One region of the Ruminococcus sp. OA3 genome, then DNA from elsewhere that is predicted to be linked to it. Evidence: riboswitches for the same ligand, from Rfam matches in the RefSeq annotation. Region 1 holds a riboswitch; each other region holds the start of a gene.
The links. Region 1 has a riboswitch for cyclic di-GMP ahead of MCG98_RS04340 (signal peptidase I). Riboswitches for the same ligand answer to the same signal wherever they lie in the genome.

Region 1 (3,286 bases):
ATTTTGTCTTTTCAATACAGTAATCCATCAGTTCGGGAGGAGCTGTTTCTGCGGACAAAGCAGGCAGCTTCTGGATACGCGTTCCGGTGGAAGTGAGAAATTTTGTAAAACATTGTTTTAACTTCTCCGGCATTGTATAGATGTCCATCATCGGACGGCAGAGGGACAGATAATCCTGGAATTCTGTTTCATATGTCTGAATCAGGCGCAGGTCGGTGGTCAGCATGGTTGCGTATCCGGACTGCCGGCCCGCAATGGAGTTTGAAGTCATGGCAACCTCTCCTGGCACCAGCACCAGTGTACGCCGGTGAACCTGGTCGCGGATCCGCGGATAATAATATGCGTTTGCCCGTCCTGTGAGATAAACAGGGATCCACCGCAGGAGGGAATCAAAAGCATGATCAGCAGAGCTTACAGGGGGTGTGATGTGACAGAATTGAAAACCCTGCTGTACGAGTTTCAGACCCCAGTCCTGGAGGCTGCAAAGAAACTCCGGGTCTTCCGAAATCCATTCATCCGATTGATCGGCGAATAAAAAGACGGTGCACGGCTTATCCAGAGAAAGAAGGTGCCTTATGAGTGTACGCGCTGCCGCGCGTTTTCCTTCGCTGCCGAAGTAGAGTGCATTGTCAGTATTGATGTCGCAGGATTCGGGAAGAGAATCTGTGCTTCTGTTCTCCAGGGTAAGCGTTTCAAAGGTGCGCAGGAAATGCCCCACTTCATCTGAATCGCCCAGAAGCCAGTAATAGAGCAGGTCCGTAAGCTGATCACTTTTAACGGTGTGGGACAGACTGATGCCCAGCATTTCCGAGAGCGCCTGCCTCTGATATTTTGTGGTACAGCGTTTTGTGAAATAGAGTGCCATGATTTTCAGATATTCCCGGTTGCGTGGGACTCCTCTGGTTCCTGTGCGCAGACGGCTGATAAGGGAGGGATCGACCTGCAGTTCACGTGCCAGCATCCGGTTCGATGTTTGTGTCAGGTTCATCATAAATGTCAGTTTTTCATACAGCTGCATATAATCACCACCTTTTACATCCAGTATACACGAAAAATTTAAAATCCTCAATAGCAATGTCATTGTTAATGACACAAAAGTGTCAATGCCAAATTACCTATTTGCATTGATAATAAATAGGAGATGAAGTATCCTAAAATGAGAAATATAATATCCTGATTAGGTGCAGCAGATCATGCAGATGCAAGGTGAGTGATTTACCTGAGGGATCAGGTCAACAAAACGTTATTTAGTAAAAAGAGCAGGAACTGTCATTATCGTTGCCATATTGGAGAGGTATATTCAGAGTTGTATATATTTATATGAGGAGCACAGCTGTCGAGAGGCAGTGTCGCAAAGCTACAGGGGTTTCCCCTGCGGATGAGGTCCGCAGGAAAGCCAGCCAGTTGCATTTAGTAAAACCGGCTTTGTATGGCAAGGCCGGTTTTATAATTTATACAATGTAATTCAGAATGGGTGCACAGAAAAAAAGAAAGGCAGGGGTAAATCCAATGGAGAAGAAAAAGAAAAAAATCACGCCGGCCGCGGTGGCAGGTATCGTTCTGTGCGTGATCTTCATTCCAATTATCATCATAAATCTTGTGCTGATCATCAGCAGTTACATAAATCCGGGAGAACTTCCTGGAGTGTTTGGGATAAAGCCTGCGGTGGTGCTTTCCGGTTCAATGGAGCCGGACATAAAGCCCGGCGATCTGATTTTTATTCATGACATCGGTGCAGAAGATCTGAAAAAGGATGACGTTATCTGTTATCTGCTGTCGGGCAAGGCGGTCACTCACCGCATTGTGGATATCACCACGGGTGAGAACGGGAAAATTCAATATATCACACAGGGAGATGCAAACAATGCAGTAGACCAGGCGGCTGTCGACGAACAGCAGGTTCAGGGCGTCTGGAAAGGCGGGCGCGTCGGAGGAATGGGTGATGTTATTCTCTTTATGCAGTCCACCATCGGTATGATTCTCTTTATCATCTGTCCGCTGCTGCTCTTTTTCCTGTGGGACATCTGGCGCAGGCACCGCATGGATAAGGAGGAGTCTGCACGGACCGCTGAGCTGGAGGCAGAACTGGCTGCCCTGAAGTCCGGGAAAGAAGGTAATGACTGCACGGCGGATACCAAAGAACCATAAAGCAGTCTATTATGTATGCATTGGCCCAGGCTTCCGGGGCACAGCCGGGGGACAGCGGGCCATACAGAACCGGGTACGAAAGTGTGCCTGGGATATCAAGTGCCACAGGCACACGGGAACCCTGAGCAGGCTCAGCCACTGACGCCGGAGGGTTCTTAACAAGCACAGAAAGAGAGGAATAAGTTATGAAAAAAAGATCTTATGCAGCGCGTTTCGGTGCCATGGCACTGACACTGACCCTGGTGACCGCCTGTCTGCTGGGCGGAACGATGGCCCGGTATGTCACAGAAGTGAGCGGCAGCGCGACGGCTGCGGTTGCCGCCTGGAGCTTTAAGGCGAACGGGAAAGATGGAACAGAAAATTTTATGCTGGATTTAGGGGATACCCGAACAGCATACCAAACAGAGGACATTAAAGATAAGGTTATTGCCCCTGGAACCACTGGGAAATTTGATATTGCGATTGACGGTACCGGAAGTGAGGTGGGGATTGATTACAGTGTAGCGATTGCAGCTGCCGCTGGAACAACACTTCCAGACGACATGGTATTTTCTACAGAGGAAATTACAGCTGATAATGCAGGACAAAAATTAGCTGAATTTAAAATTGATGGTGGAAATATTCCATATAGTGATACTGCTGACGCTATGAAAAAGACCATTGAAGTTTATTGGTCATGGGCGTTTGATGCGGATAATACAAAGGATACAAATGACAACGAATTTGCCAATGAGGACTGGACACTGGAGATCACTGTAACCGGAAAACAGGCAACACCTGAAACACCAACAACCTGACCAGCCATTTATGCCGCCCCCTGTGCCGGGACGGACTCTTTGAGGGCTTTCAGCCCTCGGCAAAGGGGAGTGGAACACCGCGCCTTTTGCCATAGGCTGAAATACCAGCTTCCCGAGAAGGAGGAAACGCCATGGAACATCCAGGCAGTGATTATAGAAAGAGCGATAAAAGACAGAACGGGCGGCGTTTGCTGCCGCTGATTCTTCTTCTGCTCGTTTTGACATTTATTACTTCCAGTATCGTGGGTTTTATCCTGGGACGAAACACGGTCGAGGCGCCTCTTGGGCAGGTCATAGATACTGTACTGCTGTCTCCGGAGGATGAGCCTTTGCAGACAGTT
Region 2 (3,286 bases), 350 kb from region 1:
GGTATTCGTGGCATACTGAACCTGATATCCGGTAACCGCTGCATTTTTATTCCAGCCGATATTCATTTTGCCGGATGAGTTGTTCTTAACGCTCGAGATGAACGTCCCCTTTGGGTTGACCGTCACGGTGACTGCTTTCGTAGCCTTATTATAATTCGTTGTCGCTGCCGCAGTGATCGTAATCGTTGTTCTTCCAATACCTTTGATCGTAATCTTTCCTGTACCTGAGACCGTCGCGGTCTTCGTATTGCTGGAGGTAAAGCTTAATTTGCCGTCACCCTTTGTCTTCTTAGTTCCTGTAAAAAATGGTGCATTTCCAAAAACTTTTGTGTGGCTGGATGCGGTCAATGTCTGTGACGCTTTATTGATTGTAAAGCTTTTCGTGACTTTTCCACTGTAATTAGCTTTGAAAGTGATGATCACATTGTAGGTACCCGCATTTTTACAGCCTGGCGAATACGTAACGCTGTAGTTCGCGGGATGGATTACCTTTCCATCTGCGCCCTTTACGGTGACGGTCGGTTTCATTACCTTTCCATTATAAGTATATTTTGTAGCCGAAAGCGTGATCGTTTTCGGGTAGGAGAGGATTTGCGTTGCTGATCTACCACAGGCTGTACATTTTCTTATGATTTTACCACTTGCAGTGAGCGTTGCTTTTGTGAGCTTGTCGAACTTGTAGGTATGGCTGATGACAGGGATTTCTCGCTGCTCCTTTATGACGGTATTGCAGACGGAACAGTGGATTCCTTCGGTTTTTCCTGGTTGTGTGCAGGTCGGTAACACTGCCATGTCTTTTACTTCCGTGTGAGCTGCAAGGGGAATTTTTTCTTCACTGTTTTCTTTTATTGCATCACATACGCTGCAATGAATGCTTTGACTTCCGGTTTCTGTGCAGGTCGGTTCTTTATCTGCTACCCATTTATCATAAGTATGTACCTCTATAAAAATTTTTTGACTCTCGCCATTACAAGTCATAACCACTGTTGCACTGCCCTCTTTTATTCCAGTAACAACACCTCCTGCGTCAACAACTGCCACCTTATTACTGTTAATATTATCTTCAGATATTACACTGAAAGCCGGATTCAAGGCGCTCGCAGTTATATTCATACGGCTTGCTTTAATGCTTCCAACAACATAGCCATGTTCACCATCAAAAACACCTGACGACATCATGCTCCCATACTGGTATGCGTTGATGCTGTCGGTTACTGTTAACCTGGAACTCGCATATAATTGGCCATAAACATATATATTTCCATTTATTGTAGAGGATGAATCAACATATAGTTGGGCGTCTGATGCAACATATACATTTCCTGTTACTTCCTTATTTGACCAGTGTACTTCTCCACTAATATAAGTCCATCCTTCTGGTACCCCATCCTCTTTACATTCCCATTGACACTCATCTGCGTTATAACCATCAATTTCCAGTCTCTTTGTTTCACCAACTCCAATCTTCAAAACACTTCCGGAACGACTATCCAAAACTGGAACTGATGAAGTTTCCGGAACTTCCTCCACTTCTGACTCAACCTTCGGAAGCACAGTATCAACCACATCTTCTGACTCAGGAGTTTCTATAATCTCCTCATCTTCCTCCTGTTCCAGAATCATCTCTCCACCCGACACAACATCCTCACTGGCTCCTGATACATCCAGTGGCAAAGCAGTAACCAGCATTACCGCCGACAATAATACCGCAAGACTTCTCATTCTCTTCATTATACTTTTCCTCCCTCATTTCATCCAAACAAAAAAGCACCCCCATCAGAGAATGCTCACCTCGTGCTGCAACTGGCTGTCGTACTTAATCGCTTAGACCCTGTAGTTTTGCGTCACAGACTTCCGCCTGTTTGCCATGACTTCCACGTAACACCACAATTTCTGATACGTGTTAATATTAATAATTTAATTATATCATCTTTTGGCAAATTTGTCATGACTTCTATCAAGTGACTATGATATTTTCACTCATACTGCTGAGGCGTGATATTACAATTATTCCTTCACAAGTCCCAATGCCAGAAATATTGCGGGGATGCATAAAATCCAGGAGTGAATCACTGATATTTGTATAATAATTTCACCACCTATAAATCCTACTCCAATCCCAAAATTCAGAAAAAACAGCAAATAATAAATGACATATATTCCTATACCGGCATACAACATCACTCTATTTTTGTGCCCCAGTGTTACAACATTTTTTTTATTTAAAAACAGCAACAAAAACAACATCACGACAAATATTCCCACAACTCTTATGGTATTGCAATAGTAGAGGACATATGGTATATACCGTATACTTTGCAGCCGCGCTAAGTAAGGATATAGCAGCAGATCTAATACCATATATGCTACGGACAAAATTGCAGACATAACCAGTAATGCGTTCTTATTTTTATTCTCTGACTTCATAGCCACTCTCCTTAAATTGCTCTATAATCATTTTAATATAAAATTGCTGATCGCTTTAAATATAAATCACAGCTTTGCCTTTCATTACTCAAAATTCGGACAAAATAATTAACACCCCTGACTAAGCGATTCTTGCATTTACTGACGTCTAAAATCCACCTTCAAAAAGTATTTAATACGGCTGTATCAAAGTAAGCATATCAGATGCCTCATCCAATATGCCTACTTTTTAAATACAAATTAAGTAATATGTAAAGCATTATTATTTAATAATTAACATTACAGCTGATATAAACATATTTACCACCTATTGTTGCGTGAATAGTGGCGCCTAAGTAGTGCCCAATACCATATCCATATTTTCCCGCAGGCCATGAGGGTGTAACCGTTGTGGTCGAATTTGAAGATAACCCGATAGAACTATTTCTACTATTTGTTCCCAAAGCCTGACCGTAAGTCATTGACATTCCGGAAATAGAAGTTGAACCACTTCTTCTCGTCCAATTTCCAGTAGCTTTTGTAAGATTCGCATAGGTTCCATTATCTGTATAGGAAATTGTTACTGTGCCACGCCAGCCAGAAAAATCATCATAATTAGATTGCCCAGCACGAGCCATATCACTTTGGCTGCCGCCGACCTCAATAATAGTAGTTGTAACTGGTCTGCCTTCTGCATCAACCTCTGCTATTGATCTTGCATCATCAATTTCATATTGTTTTACTTCTCCAGTAGATAAATCTGTGATTTTTACAGTTGTAGTAATCTTTGAAGATGTATCTTGTGCAAACACAGGAATGCACATCATTTGTGTTACCATACACATTAATAATAATAAACACCAAGTTTTTCTTTTGATAT
Region 3 (3,286 bases), 1.1 Mb from region 1:
CCTAAAAGCATTTTTGAAGGTGATCAGAGCTGAGTTGCAAAAAGGGAATCGGATATATCTGCGGGAATTCGTATCCCGGAGCATACGACGTACAAGTTTAAATTTACAAAGCATTTTATTGAGCATATCAATGACGGAGAAGAGTTTGATCCGGTAGATGATGAGGAGGAATAAGGTATATTAAATTTTGATACCTTTGTTTATTTGATACAGGGGTGTATTTTAAATCGTAACAGGGAACCAGAGACGGTATGTACATGATTGCTGCTGCCTCTTTTTTTGTGCAAAAATTAAGGAGATGTATCAACAAAATGGATGAAACAAAAATATGTAAGGCATGTGACAGGGAATTGCCGATTGATCGATTTGAGCTGATAAAACCAAAGGATGGGAAGCCATATCGTATCTCTACATGCAGAAAATGCCGGTACGAAAAACGGGCGATGAACAAAAACAAATTAAGCGACAACATTGATATTATCATACACAGGCAGTATAAGGAAATAAAACCAGAACGAATATTGGATTTAACCATAACAGATATTGTTCCGATTGGTGAAGATGAGGTCTTTGTGAAGCTGATGGATTATCCCGGGTATTGGCTGTCCAATTACGGGCGATGTATTCATTTCAGGAATGAGGGAAAATATGTGTTACTGCCGGGAAGCTATGATAAATATCAGGTATTGAAATATGGGGTCAGAAAAAATGTGTTTTCAGGCGGCAAATGGACTACCCAAAGGGAAATTTTATATGCACCGAAAGCAGTCGTGCAGGAATTCGTCGTAAATCCGGATATTGAAAATAATGTTTACGTATGGCACCGAGGATTTGACAAAGTGAATAATTACTATAAAAATCTGTATCCGCTGAATAAGGAACAGTACAGGAGCGTAAAGAATCATTACAATCAATATGGCGAGGACTCAGAAGAGTTTATTATCAAAGTCATGAATGATATCAAATTCAAGCCGGACACATGGAGTAAAAAATGTATGGAACCGGTGATGTGTGGGATTGGTTATCGTGGAAGTAACAATGTTGACTGCGATTCTGAGGCGTATCATCGGTGGCATGACATGTTAAGCCGCTGTTATAATGAAAAATTCCATCAACGGCAACCACAGTATAAAGGTTGCACGGTCTGCGAGGAATGGAAGAATTTCAGCAACTTTAAATGTTGGCATGAGAAACATAAATATGGCGATGAGCAACTGGATTTGGACAAAGATATTTTGTTTAAAGGCAATACGGTGTATAGCCCGGAGACCTGCTGCTTTGTGCCGCATATTATCAATACGGTATTTATCAACGGGAAATCTGCCAGAGGTGATTTGCCAATTGGGGTTAGCTACGACAGAGAGAAAAAGAAATATCGGGCTTGTGTTGCATTTATGGGACAAAGTATAAAACTGGGAAGGTTTGATTCTGCGGAAAAGGCATTTGCCAGATACAAAGAATACAAGGAAGATCTAATTCAGGATTTAGCGGAACAATACAAAGGAGATATACCGGATAAGGTGTATCAGGCGATGATGGAGTGGAAAGTTGAGATTACTGATTGATGATGGGCATATCGGATATAGATATCTGGTATGCCTGTTTTTTTTGCTCCAGCTGCCACACTGCTATTTATTTCGTCAAGAAACAATTGATTGCTCAGAAAATATTATAGATGTTTTAGGGGAATGAATGGTATAGAGTTTTGTATAAAATATTTCATTACCAATAGCGGAAGAAATTGATAGCTTTTATGAAAATATTTCCAGAATTTATGACAAATTTACCAAAAGATGATATAATAAAATCATTAAAAACAAGCACGTATCAAAAAATAATGACGAAGATACGTAGGTTATAATAGAAAAACAGGTGAAAGCCTGTGACGCAAAACTACAGGGTCTAAGCGATTAAATACGACAGCCAGTTGCAGCATGAGGTGAGCATTCTCTGATGGAGGGTGCTTTTTTGTTTGGGCGAAAATGTGAGGGAGGATGCATTTTATGGATAATATTTTGATTACTTCAGGATTTAATATCGAAGGGTATCGAATAACTAAATATCTAGGGATATATACTGGAGAAGCTGCTCTTGGAACAGGGTTTCTTAGCTCCCTGGGAGCTGGTTTTGCAGACATTCTGGGTTCCAATAGCAGTATGTATTCAAATAAATTACAAAACGCAAAAAACATTGCAATGAAAGTCATGCTGGACAATGCTTCAAGAGCTGGAGCTGATGGTATCATAGGCGTAGACATTGACTATGCTTCTTTTTCGGCAGATATCATGGGAGCGATTGTGAGCGGAACTGCTGTGAAACTGGAAAAAATCATGTCCACTGCATCAAAGAAAATTGAACAGGAAATAACGGTAATACCGGTAGGCAATTATGGTACGGAAATTCCGTATCGCCCATATCAGGCTGAAATAAATTCGTCTGATAAAACCTTACGTGTTCATGGTTTTTCTTATAAAAAAGATTCTTTATCAGCCGTCCAATTAAATATTTGCGCAAATACAATATTTGATGAGATAGTTGATCTTGGTAATTATAATTTTATTGATTTTAATCATGATGGGCGTTTATGCACCACTGAATATCTTTCGTATTATTTTGACGATGACATTATAAGGTGCACGAAATCATTAAAAATTAAAATACTGCGTTGTGTACTTGATAATATGGCGGTCGTGGCACAGGAGCCTGTATATAATATAATGACTCTGCCGGATGAATTAGATAAGTTACAAAAATTATATGGGAAAGACGTTGTATGTGATTACTCACTGTCAGACACTGGGTGGATATGCCTTTGCGGTAAAGAAAACCCGTTAGATTCTTCAAACTGTTTATTATGCGGACGTGTAAAAAATTCTTATGAGACTCAGGATTCGCCGGATGATAAAAATTCTAATTTTATAAGAAAAATAGAAACCCTGGAGAATGCGCGTGAAATGTTTGAGTATATAAGTAACTGTATTAAAGAACAGAATGAGAACTTTTCTCAAGAATTGCTTGATATCGTTAATAAATATGTAACATTGGAAAAGTTTTATGGCGGAAGTCAGAAAAAGGCATGCCTTGAAAAAGTAAGGGATTATTTTGGAGAGCATAATTAATTTACACGTATGTGACAGAAGATGTTGACGCAAATGTAATTTTTTAAGTTGTTTTTATAGTATACAGTATTTTATGAAAAGTGATAAGGGAGAACGCACATGAAAAAGAAAATGAGGAGTTTAGCGGTGCTATTGACTATGCTAATGTTGGTTACTGCTTTGCCGAT

Region 2: it holds a riboswitch for cyclic di-GMP, as region 1 does, so the genes downstream of both, MCG98_RS05900 (Ig-like domain-containing protein) here and MCG98_RS04340 (signal peptidase I) in region 1, are expected to answer to the same signal.
Region 3: it holds a riboswitch for cyclic di-GMP, as region 1 does, so the genes downstream of both, MCG98_RS09065 (YbjQ family protein) here and MCG98_RS04340 (signal peptidase I) in region 1, are expected to answer to the same signal.

What each region holds. Positions count from the first base shown of each region.
Region 1 is NZ_JAKNTO010000001.1:934,060-937,345, forward strand. Features, by position in the region: gene MCG98_RS04335 (hypothetical protein) at 1-1,018, opposite strand, end outside; cyclic di-GMP riboswitch class I at 1,317-1,412, shown strand; gene MCG98_RS04340 (signal peptidase I) at 1,510-2,148, shown strand; gene MCG98_RS04345 (hypothetical protein) at 2,334-2,945, shown strand; gene MCG98_RS04350 (carboxypeptidase-like regulatory domain-containing protein) at 3,077-3,286, shown strand, end outside.
Region 2 is NZ_JAKNTO010000001.1:1,282,844-1,286,129, reverse strand. Features, by position in the region: gene MCG98_RS05900 (Ig-like domain-containing protein) at 1-1,731, opposite strand, end outside; cyclic di-GMP riboswitch class I at 1,796-1,877, opposite strand; gene MCG98_RS05895 (hypothetical protein) at 2,008-2,427, opposite strand; gene MCG98_RS05890 (hypothetical protein) at 2,694-3,286, opposite strand, start outside.
Region 3 is NZ_JAKNTO010000001.1:1,995,706-1,998,991, forward strand. Features, by position in the region: gene MCG98_RS09055 (HU family DNA-binding protein) at 1-157, shown strand, start outside; gene MCG98_RS09060 (AP2 domain-containing protein) at 312-1,565, shown strand; cyclic di-GMP riboswitch class I at 1,853-1,935, shown strand; gene MCG98_RS09065 (YbjQ family protein) at 2,004-3,119, shown strand; gene MCG98_RS09070 (leucine-rich repeat protein) at 3,219-3,286, shown strand, end outside.